Regions from separate parts of the Streptomyces sp. NPDC051822 genome, predicted to be linked through region 2. Evidence: predicted binding sites of a transcription regulator. Region 2 holds the regulator's gene; the other holds the start of a gene.

Region 1 (6,215 bases), on a different contig from region 2:
CCAATAAGCGGAGGGGGCAATTCTGCAGGGTTGAACGCGATAGAGTTGGGGAAGTCCCCGCCGCTGCTCATGCCGGACGCATATGAGAATGCGTCCCTGCGCGACAAGAAGCAGCCAAAGTGTGTGCGCGTTGTGTACCTTCTGCACGCTTTGCCGGGCCCGACTTGCCCCGTCATCCTGGGGATTCTCCCTAATTCGCCTTTCCGTCGCGCCCAGAATTCTCGCTCGAATGACCTGTTGCAGAGGGCAGTTGGGCAGATACATTCAGCCGCGGTCGACGCGTTCCGGCGCAGGGTCTGACCCGGGTCCGCGAAGTGCGGTCCCGCGCAAGGGCCAGTAATAGGGGAGTTAGGCATGGCTCAGGGCACCGTCAAGTGGTTCAACGCGGAGAAGGGCTACGGCTTCATCGCGGTCGACGGTGGTGCGGATGTTTTCGTCCACTACAGCGCGATCCAGATGGATGGTTACCGCAGCCTCGAAGAGGGACAGCGAGTCGAGTTCGAGATCTCGCAGGGCCAGAAGGGTCCGCAGGCGGACATGGTCAAGCTCGCCGTCTGAGCGCGGCGCGATCGGCCACCGACGCAACGCCGTCGAGGGGCCCGTATCCCTGAGGGGACGCGGGCCCCTCGCTGCGTTCCGGTCGGCTTCCGCGCCGCTTCCGGCCCGCTTCCACCCCGCCTCCGCCCCGGCCGGTTCACGTCCCGATCATCGAGAGTCGCTTGCACTCTCCTAGGTCGAGTGCTAATCATTGGCGTTAGCACTCGGAAGGTGAGAGTGCTACGAGGATCGGGCAGACGAGGCCGCCGGCCGGGTGGGGCAAGGAACCACACGGAACACGCGGAGGCCGTCCGTCGCGGGCGTCGGCGCGGTCCTGGAGCGTTATCCACCCCATGTCCGGGAGGACCACTTCACATGGCCAAGATCATCGCGTTCGACGAGGAGGCCCGGCGCGGTCTCGAGCGCGGCATGAACCAGCTCGCTGACGCCGTCAAGGTCACCCTCGGCCCCAAGGGCCGCAACGTCGTCCTCGAGAAGAAGTGGGGCGCCCCCACGATCACCAACGATGGTGTCTCCATCGCCAAGGAGATCGAGCTCGAGGACCCGTACGAGAAGATCGGCGCCGAGCTGGTCAAGGAAGTCGCCAAGAAGACGGACGACGTCGCCGGCGACGGTACGACCACCGCCACCGTCCTCGCCCAGGCGCTCGTCCGCGAGGGCCTCCGCAACGTCGCCGCCGGTGCCAACCCGATGGCCCTGAAGCGCGGCATCGAGAAGGCCGTCGAGGCCGTCTCCGGCGCCCTCCTCGAGCAGGCGAAGGATGTCGAGACCAAGGAGCAGATCGCTTCGACGGCCTCCATCTCCGCCGCCGACACCCAGATCGGCGAGCTCATCGCCGAGGCGATGGACAAGGTCGGCAAGGAAGGCGTCATCACCGTCGAGGAGTCGCAGACCTTCGGTCTCGAGCTTGAGCTCACCGAGGGCATGCGCTTCGACAAGGGCTACATCTCGGCGTACTTCGCCACCGACATGGAGCGCATGGAGTCGTCCCTCGACGACCCGTACCTCCTGATCGTCAACTCCAAGATCTCCTCCGTGAAGGACCTGCTCCCGCTCCTGGAGAAGGTCATGCAGTCGGGCAAGCCGCTGCTGATCATCGCCGAGGACGTCGAGGGCGAGGCCCTGTCGACCCTGGTGGTCAACAAGATCCGCGGCACCTTCAAGTCCGTCGCGGTCAAGGCCCCGGGCTTCGGCGACCGTCGCAAGGCCATGCTGAACGACATCGCCATCCTCACCGGCGGCACGGTCATCTCCGAGGAGGTCGGCCTCAAGCTGGAGAACGCGGGCCTCGACCTGCTGGGCCGCGCCCGCAAGGTCGTCATCACCAAGGACGAGACCACCATCGTCGACGGTGCCGGTGACAGCGAGCAGGTCGCCGGTCGCGTGAACCAGATCCGCGCCGAGATCGAGAACTCGGACAGCGACTACGACCGCGAGAAGCTGCAGGAGCGCCTGGCGAAGCTCGCCGGCGGTGTTGCGGTCATCAAGGCCGGTGCCGCCACCGAGGTCGAGCTCAAGGAGCGCAAGCACCGCATCGAGGACGCCGTTCGCAACGCGAAGGCGGCCGTCGAGGAGGGCATCGTCGCCGGCGGCGGCGTGGCCCTGCTCCAGGCCTCCTCGGTCTTCGAGAAGCTCGAGGCCGACCTCGCGGGCGACGAGGCCACGGGCGCGAACATCGTGAAGCTGGCCCTTGAGGCCCCGCTGAAGCAGATCGCGATCAACGCCGGCCTCGAGGGCGGCGTCGTGGCGGAGAAGGTCCGCAACCTGCCCGTCGGCCACGGCCTCAACGCCGCGACCAACGAGTACGTCGACCTCATCGCCGAGGGCATCATCGACCCGGCGAAGGTCACGCGCTCCGCGCTGCAGAACGCCGCGTCGATCGCCGCGCTGTTCCTCACCACCGAGGCCGTCATCGCCGACAAGCCGGAGAAGGCGTCCGCGCCGGCCGGCGGCGGCATGCCGGGCGGTGACATGGACTTCTGATCCTCCGGGATCGGTGGTTCATCGCCGGACGCGTGAGCTGAACGCGCGAGCCGAACGCGAAGAACGAGGGCGGCACCCCCACCAGGGGGTGCCGCCCTCGGGCGTTTAACGGATCCTGGAAGTGCCCCTTCGTGAAGGGAACGGACCATGGTCACCCTCCTCACCACACCGGCCGACCGTGAGCTGGTCGTCACCCGCACCTTCGACGCCCCACCGGCCCGCGTCTGGGAGGCCTGGACGGTCCCCGAGCACGTGCGGGAGTGGTACGGGATGTCCGGGCTGACCACGACGGTCGTCGACATCGATCTGCGGGTGGGCGGTGCGTGGCGCTGGGGCCAGACCGCACCCGACGGGCAGGAGATCGTCTTCTCGGGCACGTACGAGGACATCGTCCCGGTGGAACGCCTCGACTACACGGAGACCTTCGAGCAGATGCCGGACGCCGAACCGGTCCGCGTCACCCTCACCTTCGACGCCACCCCCGACGGGGGAACCGCCCTGACCAGCACGTCCGTCTGGCCCTCGAACGAGATCAGGGACCAGGCGCTGGACGCGGGCATGGAGACGGGGGTGCGGGAGCAGTACGACCGGCTCGCGGAGCACCTGAAGACCATGTGACCCGGCGGCCTCTCACGTGACGCGGAGCAGTGCGTGCGCGATCGGCTCTCCGGTCCGACGGGCGCGCGCCAGGCCGGACTTCACCTCGGAGAGGGTCCGGGGGCGGTAACCCGGGCCCCCGCAGCAGGACTTGTGGAAGCGGATGCCGGCGTTCAGGACGACCGACAGCGCCCGCCAGCCGGAGACGTCCCGGCGGCGGGGCGGTGCGAAGGCCGATCCCGCGTGGATGAGGACGCGCGCGCAGCGCGGACACCGCCGCTCGCGCTCACGGTCGTACGGCTGCTTGTACGAGGCGCGGCACGGCAGACAGACGTACGAGGTCTTGGCGTGTCCCATGGGGGCAGGTTAGGGGGCGTGGCCCCGGTGCTGCTCGTGAATTACCGGCGGGGTGACCGGCGGTGGAGTCATCCCCCGTCCGGTCACGCGCGGCGGAAGAGGGCCGTCCAGAGGAAGGACTCGCCGAAGGCGGGGTAGTCGGCGGGTTCGTCGCGCATACGGCGGAGGTCGATCGCGGTCAGGCCGTTCGGGTTCGTGGCGTCCGCGAAGATCGTACGCAGCGACTCCTCGGTGTACGCGAGACCGCCCTCCAGGCGGCCCTTCCGGTAGAACTCGGCGTCCGACAGCTCCGAGCCCATGCCGCCCTCGCCGGCCGCGAACGCGGTGAGCGCGAAGTGCCCGCCGGGCGCGAGGGCGCGTTCCAGGAGCGCGAGGTAGCTGACGCGGCGGTGCGGGGGCAGGTGGTGGAAGCAGCCGGAGTCGTAGATCAGGTCGTACGGGCCGTCCGGTGCGGCGCCCTTGAAGGCGTCGCCGCAGATGAACCGGATGTTGCCGGCGCCCGCTTCTTCGGCCCGTTCCCCGGCCCAGGCGATGGCGGTCGGCGAGAGGTCGACGGCGTCCACGTCGTACCCGAGCGAGGCGAGGTACAGGGAGTTCCGTCCGGGTCCGCACCCGAGGTCGAGGGCCCGGCCGCCGGCCGGGAGCAGGCCCCGCTCGACGTACGACACCAGGTTCTCGTCGGGCTTCGCGACGAAGAACGGCACCGGCTTGTCCCGGTCGGCGTAGAACCCGTCCCACCAGTCGGCGCCACCGTCGGTCCAGCGGTCGGCGCCTGGGGCGAACAGTCCGTCGAGCAGGTTCAGGACGTCGTCGACGGTGCGGATGTCGCGGTCGGCCTCGTGCATGTGGAATCTCCCCTCCGAGTCCCTTAAGGATAGGGGGAGTTGAGGTAAAAGCCCAGGTCAGGGATAGTGTGCGGAGGTGCCGTGCGGGGCGTGGCGGGGCTGCGACCGGAGGGCGAGGGCTCGGGGGCGGGCGGAGTGTGTGGGCCGCCGGAGGAGGGCCTCCAGGGCCGGGAAGAGGCCTTCCGGGGCCCCGCCAGCGCAGGTTTCTGGCGCCTTGGATTCGAGTGGATGTACGATCCGGCTGCCGACAGGGGGGGTCCCGCCGGCCCCCGGCCGCCGCGGCTCTGACTCCGCCCTGCCATGTCGTGCCTGTCGTGCCTGTCGTGCCTGTCGCGCCCGTCATGCCTGTCGTGCCCGGCCTGCTCGCCCTCCCGCGTCGTACCCGCATGCCCACCCGTACGAGGGGACACGTACTTGTCCGTCCGAAGAGCCGTCGCGCTCGCACTGAGCGCGACCCTGGGCCTCACCGGCCTGACGGCCACCGCGACCGCATCCGCCGCCACCGCTGCCGCGTCCGACGCGCCGTACGAGGTGACGATCCCGGCGCCGGCCGATCCCGACGGGATGCTCTCCACGCTCCTCGTCGCGGCCGGCACCGGCGTCCAGCTGGTCCGCTCCGAAGAGGCCGCGTACACCTCCTGGCAGAGTCTCCAGGGAGGGCGGGTCGCCCACGGCCCGGGATGCTGGTCGGAGGACGCGGTCTTCCACGGCGACAGGGTCGCCTGCTTCTCCGCGATGGGAGACGAGGCGTCCGTCCACGACTTCGCGAGCGGCACCACCTTCACCCTGCCCCTCGCGTACGAGCACGTGTACCCCGCCGTCTCCGCCGACCGGCTGATCGCCGCCGACTCAGGGAGCGGGGGCGGTGCCGTCCTGCACCTGCTGGGCCACGGCCCGGACGCCCCCGCCGACCTGGAGGTGCTCGTCCCGGGCGCCGACGGGCCGCCCTCCCTCGTCGCCTACGACGACGCCGGTGCGCTCATCTCCTACGGCGGCGCCGCGTCCCCGCACACCGCCCTGATCGACTTCGCCACGGGCACGCTCACCGCTGTGCCCGAGCTGCCGTTCTCCACGTCCTCCCGCAGCGCGGTCCTCAGCGCCGACTGGATCGTCCAGTACGACGCCACCGGCACCGACCAGGCGTTCGTCGTCTCCCGCACGGACCACGGCGACACGGGCCGGACGGTGAAGCTGCCGAACGACCGGGACGACACCGACGCGCGGCTCGGCGTCGTCGGCGACTGGATCGTCGGCCGCTACGACGGGCCGTCGGACCCCTGGGAGTTCGCGTACTTCCCCGTCGTCGCCACGCCGATCGCCGGGGGTACCACGCGTGACCTCGGCATCGTCGCCCAGAAGGGCGAACCGGTGGAGACCGGAACGGACGGCGCCCTGTACGCCCTGGGCGGCACCGACCCCGCTCACTGGGGTGTACGGCGCATCGCCCCGGGCGCCGACGGCGCCCCTGTCACCTCCCAGGTCCTGGCCGCTCCCGCGACCGTCCCGTACGCCGCGGTGACCATGGCCAACGGCCGCGTGGTGACGGAGACGCGGACCGAGACCCACACCCTCCGCGGATTCGGCCTGTCCCTCGCCGGAGCGCCCACGGCGGCGCCGTCCTGGACCTGCGACGCGCTGTCCGGCACGGCGCCGAACTGCCCGTCGCTCCTCAAGTCGACCGGCACCGGGAAGTGGTGGCACGACACCGGCGACGGCCGGCTGGTCATCCTGGAAGAGGCGAACGGCACGCCGTCCGGCGCGACGACGTCGTGCACCGACTGCATCGTCAAGGCACACGTGACCGCGCCCGGATCCGCGGGAACCACGCGCACGGTCACGCTCGCCCACACGGGCAAGCTCCAGGTGGACTTCGTC
Region 2 (6,215 bases):
GGTGATCCCCGCGAAGGAGCCCACCCCGAAGAGGACCAGGGCGACCGGGACCCACAGCTCGCCGAGCCCGGCGGAACCGGTCACGACGGGCGCGAGGAACGTGAAGCCGGCGAAGGTCGCCGCGTTCACCAGGGCTCCGAGCAGCATCACCAGGAGCAGCCGCGGTCGCCTGAGCCGCGCCAGCTCCGCACGCAGGTCCGGCACCTCGGCCATGCCCTCCCGAGCGGGCCGTGCCGGGAACCCCAGGAGGACGCCGAGGGCCGCGGGCAGGCAGAGCGCGGCGACGGCCCAGAACGTGGCCCGCCAGTCGAGCAGCGTGCCGAGCAGCGATCCGGCGGGGACCCCGGCGATCGTGGCCACCGTCGTACCCGACAGCAGCACGGCCAGCGCGCGCCCCTTCCGGTCCGGCGGCACGAGCCGGGCGGCGGTGGTCAGGGCCAGGGCCAGGAACCCGGCGTTCGCGAGGGCCGCGACCACCCTGGTGGCGAACAGGACGGCGAAGCTGGTGGTGACGGCGCCCAGGACGTGCGCCGCCGAGAACACGAGAACGAACCCGAGCAGGCTCGCCCGCACCGCCCAGTTGCGGGCGAGGGCGGCCAGGAGCGGCGCGCCGACGATCATTCCGACGGCGAAGGCCGACGTGAGCAGGCCCGCGCTGCCGACGTGGACACCGAGGTCTGAGGCGATGTCCGGCACGAGGCCGGCGAGCATGAACTCCGAGGTGCCCATGGCGAAGACCGCCAGGGCGAGCAGAAGGAGCGGGAGGGGCATCGAGTGGCTCCGGGGTGAGGAGAATGACGACAGAGGCATCTCGTCACCGCGGTCAGCACCCACGGGGCACACGCGTCCGGCCGCGGAGGGCGGCGGGACGACAGGGCGGCAGGGACCCGGGAGAACTCAGGGGTTCAGGGGGCTGACGGCGTGACCGAAAGCCCCCGACGTGTCCGACTCGGGGCTCGACATGCCGCGCACGCTACCCGAGCGAGCGACGGCGGGGCACCCCCGTTCGTACGCGGGAGGCGAGGCCCCTACGGCGCCGTCACGAAGTCGATCAGTTCCTCCACGCGGCCCAGGAGTTCCGGTTCCAGGTCCTTGTACGTCGTGACCCTCGACAGGATGTGCTGCCAGGCCGCACCCGTGTTGTCGTGCGGCCAGCCCAGCGCGCGGCACACGCCCGTCTTCCAGTCCTCGCCCCTGGGGACCCTCGGCCACGCCCGGATGCCCACCGAGGACGGCTTCACCGCCTCCCAGATGTCGATGTACGGGTGGCCGACGACCAGGACGTCAGGAGAGGTCACCTGGGCGGCGATCCTCGACTCCTTCGAACCCGGGACCAGGTGGTCCACCAGGACCCCCAGGCGGGCGTCCGGTGCCGGGGCGAAGTCGGCCACGATCGACGGCAGGTCGTCGACGCCCTCCAGGTACTCCACGACCACGCCCTCGATCCGCAGGTCGTCGCCCCAGACCCGCTCCACGAGCTCGGCGTCGTGGCGGCCCTCGACGTAGATCCGGCCGGCCCGCGCCACGCGCGCGCGTGCGCCCGGCACCGCGACGGAGCCCGAGGCCGTACGGGTGGGGCGGGCGGGGGCCGCGACCGGGCGGACCAGCGTCACCACCCGGCCCTCCAGGAGGAAGCCGCGCGGCTCCATCGGGAACACCCGGTGCTTGCCGAAGCGGTCCTCCAGCGTCACAGTCCCCGCCTCGCAGCGGATCACCGCCCCGCAGAAGCCCGTGGCGACCTCCTCGACGACGAGGTCGCGGTCGGCCGGGATCTCCGGGACGGGCTTCGGCTTCTTCCAGGACGGCGTCAGGTCCGGGTTGTAGCTGCGCATTCCGGTGACGTTAGGTCACGTGGAAGCGGTGTGCCAGTTCATCGCGCTGTACCCGTACGAACGTGGCGTCCACCACGGCCCCGTGCCCCGGCACGTACACCGCGTCCTCGCCGCCGAGCCGCAGCAGCCGGTCGAGCGCGTCCGGCCAGCGGGAGGGGATCGCGTCCGGGCCCGCCTGCGGCTCGCCCGACTCCTCGACCAGGTCGCCGCAGAACACCACCTCCCGCTCGCCCGGCACCAGGAGCACCAGGTCGTGGCCCGTGTGGCCGGGGCCCACGTTCGCCAGGAGGACCTGCCGGCCTCCCAGGTCGAGCGTCCACTCGCCCGAGACCACGTGCCGCGGGACCACCAGGGCGTCCACCGCCTCCGCGGCCGCCACCGGGTCGAGCCCGTGCCGTACCGCGTCCCCGCGCAGCTCGTCCCGGTCCCGCACCCGGCCGAGCAGCTCGTCCGAGCCGACCGCGCCGAAGACCTCCGCGTCCGCGAACGCCGCCGTGCCCAGCACATGGTCGAAATGGGGATGACCGAGTGCGATGTGCGTCACTTCGCGACCGCTCGTGAGCCCCGTGATCTGGGCCCGCAGCTCGGCGCCCTCCGCGAGCGACGAGCCCGTGTCGTACAGCAGCACGGCCCGTTCACCCAGGACCAGCCCGACCGTGGCGTCCCAGCGGGGCAGCCGTCGCCGGCCCACCCCGTCCGCGAGCCGCTCCCATCCGTACGCTTCCCAATCCACGTCCATGAGGCGACGCTAGCCGGTGGGAGCGCCGCCACCTTGCCAGGAGCGACGCCCGCCGCCGTACACTGGCCGGGGGATCGCTGGCACTCGAACAGGCCGAGTGCCAAATGCGGAGCAACCGGAACGACGACGAGAGCTGGAGGTGCGCACGATGCTCAGCGAACGCAGACTCGAGGTGCTGCGCGCCATCGTCCAGGACTACGTCGGGACGGAGGAGCCGGTCGGCTCCAAGGCGCTCACCGAGCGCCACAAGCTCGGCGTCTCGCCGGCCACGGTGCGCAACGACATGGCGGTCCTGGAGGAGGAGGGCTTCATCGCCCAGCCCCACACCAGCGCCGGCCGCATTCCGACCGACAAGGGCTACCGGCTCTTCGTCGACCGGCTCGCCGGCGTCAAGCCGCTGTCGACGCCCGAGCGCCGGGCCATCCACAACTTCCTCGACGGCGCGGTGGACCTCGACGACGTCGTCGGCCGCACGGTCCGGCTGCTCGCCCAGCTGACCCGCCAGGTCGCCGTCGTCCAGTACCCCTCGCTGACCCGCTCGACCGTCCGGCACGTGGAGCTGCTCTCGCTGGCCCCCGCCCGCCTGATGCTGGTGCTCATCACGGACACCGGCCGCGTCGAGCAGCGGCTCATCGACTGCCCCGCGCCCTTCGGCGAGACCTCGCTCGCCGATCTGCGGGCCCGGCTCAACAGCCGGGTCGTCGGCCGCCGGTTCGCCGACGTGCCGCAGCTGGTGCAGGACCTCCCCGAGTCCTTCGAGGAGACCGAGGACCGCGCCACGGTCACGACCGTGCTCGCGACCCTCCTCGAAAGCCTCGTCGAGGAGCACGAGGAGCGGCTGATGATCGGCGGCACCGCCAATCTCACCCGCTTCGGACACGACTTCCCCCTGATGATCAGGCCTGTCCTCGAAGCTCTGGAGGAGCAGGTCGTGCTCCTCAAGCTGCTGGGCGAGGCCAAGGAATCGGGCATGACCGTACGCATCGGGCACGAGAACGCCCACGAGGGGCTGAGCTCCACGTCCGTCGTCTCGGTCGGCTACGGTTCGGGCGGCGAAGCAGTCGCCAAACTCGGCGTGGTCGGACCGACCCGCATGGACTACCCCGGAACGATGGGAGCGGTACGCGCAGTGGCACGTTACGTCGGACAGATCCTGGCGGAGTCGTAAGTGGCCACGGACTACTACGCCGTACTCGGCGTGCGCCGCGACGCTTCCCAGGACGAGATCAAGAAGGCCTTCCGGAGGCTCGCCCGCGAGCTGCACCCGGACGTCAATCCCGATCCCAAGACGCAGGAACGCTTCAAGGAGATCAACGCCGCCTACGAGGTCCTCTCGGACCCGCAGAAGAAGCAGGTCTACGACCTCGGCGGCGACCCGCTCTCGGCCTCCGGCGGAGGCGGCGCGGGCGGCTTCGGAGCCGGTGGCTTCGGCAACTTCTCCGACATCATGGACGCCTTCTTCGGGACGGCCTCGCAGCGCGGCCCGCGCTCGCGGACCCGTCGTGGCCAGGACGCCATGATCCGTCTGGAGATCGACCTCAACGAGGCGGCCTTCGGCACGACCAAGGACATTCAGGTCGACACGGCGGTCGTCTGTACGACCTGCTCGGGCGAGGGCGCCGCACCCGGCACCACCGCGCAGACCTGTGACATGTGCCGCGGCCGCGGCGAGGTCTCGCAGGTCACCCGGTCGTTCCTCGGCCAGGTCATGACCTCGCGCCCCTGCCCGCAGTGCCAGGGCTTCGGCACCGTCGTCCCGACCCCGTGCCCCGAGTGCGCGGGCGACGGCCGGGTCAGGTCCCGTCGCACCCTCACGGTCAAGATCCCGGCCGGTGTCGACAACGGCACCCGGATCCAGCTCGCGGGCGAGGGAGAGGTCGGCCCCGGCGGCGGCCCCGCCGGCGACCTGTACGTCGAGATCCACGAGACCCCGCACGACATGTTCCAGCGGCGCGGCGACGACCTGCACTGCACGGTCACCCTGCCGATGACGGCGGCCGCGCTCGGCACCAAGGTGCAGCTGCAAACCCTCGACGGCCTCGAGGAGATCGACATCCGGCCGGGCACCCAGTCCGGCCAGTCGATCCCGCTGCACGGCCGTGGCGTCACCCACCTCCGCGGCAACGGCCGGGGCGACCTGATCGTGCACGTCGAGGTGCAGACCCCGGGCAAGCTCGACGCGGAGCAGGAACGCCTCCTGCGCGAACTGGCCAAACTGCGCGGCGAGGAGCGGCCCACCGGCCAGTTCCAGCCCGGTCAGCAGGGGTTGTTCTCGCGGCTCAAGGACGCCTTCAACGGGCGGACCTGACCCGGTCCGTACACCGGAGTGGGAGGGGCGGGACGGTGCTGAGCCGTCCCGCCCCTCCGCGTTTCCCCGAACGGCGAGCACGTCCCGGAGCCGCCCTTCCTGACATGACGTACGGATTCGGCCCCGAAGCAGGGGCATGGCACGATGCCCATATGTCCACCACCGCACTGAACGATCTCTCTCGGTTTCCGATCGTGCAGGCCCCCATGGCGGGTGGCGCCTCCTGTCCCGAACTGGTCGGAGCCGTCTGCGAGGCCGGGGCGCTCGGCTTCCTGGCCGGCGGCTACAAGACGGCCGGAGGCCTGTACCAGGAGATCAAGCAGGTACGCGGGCTCACCGCGCGCCCCTTCGGCGTCAACCTCTTCATGCCGCAGACCGGGCGGCCCGCCGACCCCGCCGCCCTCGAGGTCTACCGCCACCAGCTCGCCGGCGAGGCCACCTGGTACGACACCCCGCTCGGCGAGGCCGACGACAGCCGCGACGACGCCTACGACGCCAAGCTGGCCATCCTCCTGGACGACCCGGTCCGCGTCGTCTCCTTCACCTTCGGCTGCCCCGAGCCCGAGGTCCTCACCTCCTTCGCCCGCGCCGGTACGTACACGATCGTCACTGTCACCTCCGCCGACGAGGCCCTCACCGCCCAGCAGGCCGGCGCCGACGCCGTCTGCGTCCAGGGCGTCGAGGCCGGCGGGCACCAGGGCGCGTACCGCGACGACCCCGCCGACGACGCCCCGGGCACCGGACTGCTCGCCCTCCTCACCCAGGTCCGCGAGAGCGTCGCCCTGCCGATCGTCGCCACGGGCGGGATCATGCGCGGCGCGCAGATCGCCGCCGTCCTCGCCGCCGGGGCCGACGCCGCCCAGCTCGGCACCGCGTTCCTCTGCTGCCCCGAGTCGGGCGCCCACCCGCTGCACAAGCGGGCCCTGACCGACCCGCTGTTCACCAGGACCGCCTTCACCCGGGCCTTCTCCGGGCGCCCGGCGCGCGGCCTCGTCAACCGCTTCATGCGCGAGCACGGGCCGTACGCCCCCGCCGCCTACCCCGAGATCCACCACCTCACCGCCCCGATCCGCAAGGCCGCCGCCACCGCGGGCGACGCCCAGGGCATGGCCCTGTGGGCCGGCCAGGGCCACCGGCTCGCCCGCGAACTCCCCGCGGGCCAGCTGGTCGAGGTACTGGCCGCCGAACTCGACACCGCACTCGCCGACCTCCGCGACACCTCCCGGTTCGCCCACAGGAGCACCTCATGACCGCACCCGTCTTCGTCGTCGACGCCGTCCCCGGCGCCGGCACCTTCGTGCTCGAAGGGCCCGAAGGGCGGCACGCCGTCTCCGTG

The links. Region 2 encodes HrcA, which represses chaperone genes, less so after heat shock. Its sites were predicted from a motif close to TTNGCACTCNGNNNNNCNGAGTGCNAA; they were not measured.
Region 1: groL (chaperonin GroEL) is a predicted target of HrcA. The motif match lies at 719-745, and genes of this name have one in related genera.

The regions. Positions count from the first base shown of each region.
Region 1 covers NZ_JBITBZ010000008.1:142,432-148,646, forward strand. Annotated here, with positions in the region: gene ACIA8N_RS23995 (cold-shock protein) at 355-558, shown strand; gene groL (chaperonin GroEL) at 913-2,541, shown strand; gene ACIA8N_RS24005 (SRPBCC domain-containing protein) at 2,689-3,159, shown strand; gene ACIA8N_RS24010 (deoxyxylulose-5-phosphate synthase) at 3,172-3,495, opposite strand; gene ACIA8N_RS24015 (class I SAM-dependent methyltransferase) at 3,579-4,340, opposite strand; gene ACIA8N_RS24020 (FG-GAP-like repeat-containing protein) at 4,755-6,215, shown strand, end outside.
Region 2 covers NZ_JBITBZ010000001.1:805,329-811,543, reverse strand. Annotated here, with positions in the region: gene ACIA8N_RS03730 (Cmx/CmrA family chloramphenicol efflux MFS transporter) at 1-771, opposite strand, end outside; gene ACIA8N_RS03725 (DUF3097 domain-containing protein) at 1,029-1,832, opposite strand; gene ACIA8N_RS03720 (MBL fold metallo-hydrolase) at 1,843-2,571, opposite strand; gene hrcA (heat-inducible transcriptional repressor HrcA) at 2,720-3,739, shown strand; gene dnaJ (molecular chaperone DnaJ) at 3,740-4,879, shown strand; gene ACIA8N_RS03705 (nitronate monooxygenase) at 5,032-6,129, shown strand; gene ACIA8N_RS03700 (16S rRNA (uracil(1498)-N(3))-methyltransferase) at 6,126-6,215, shown strand, end outside.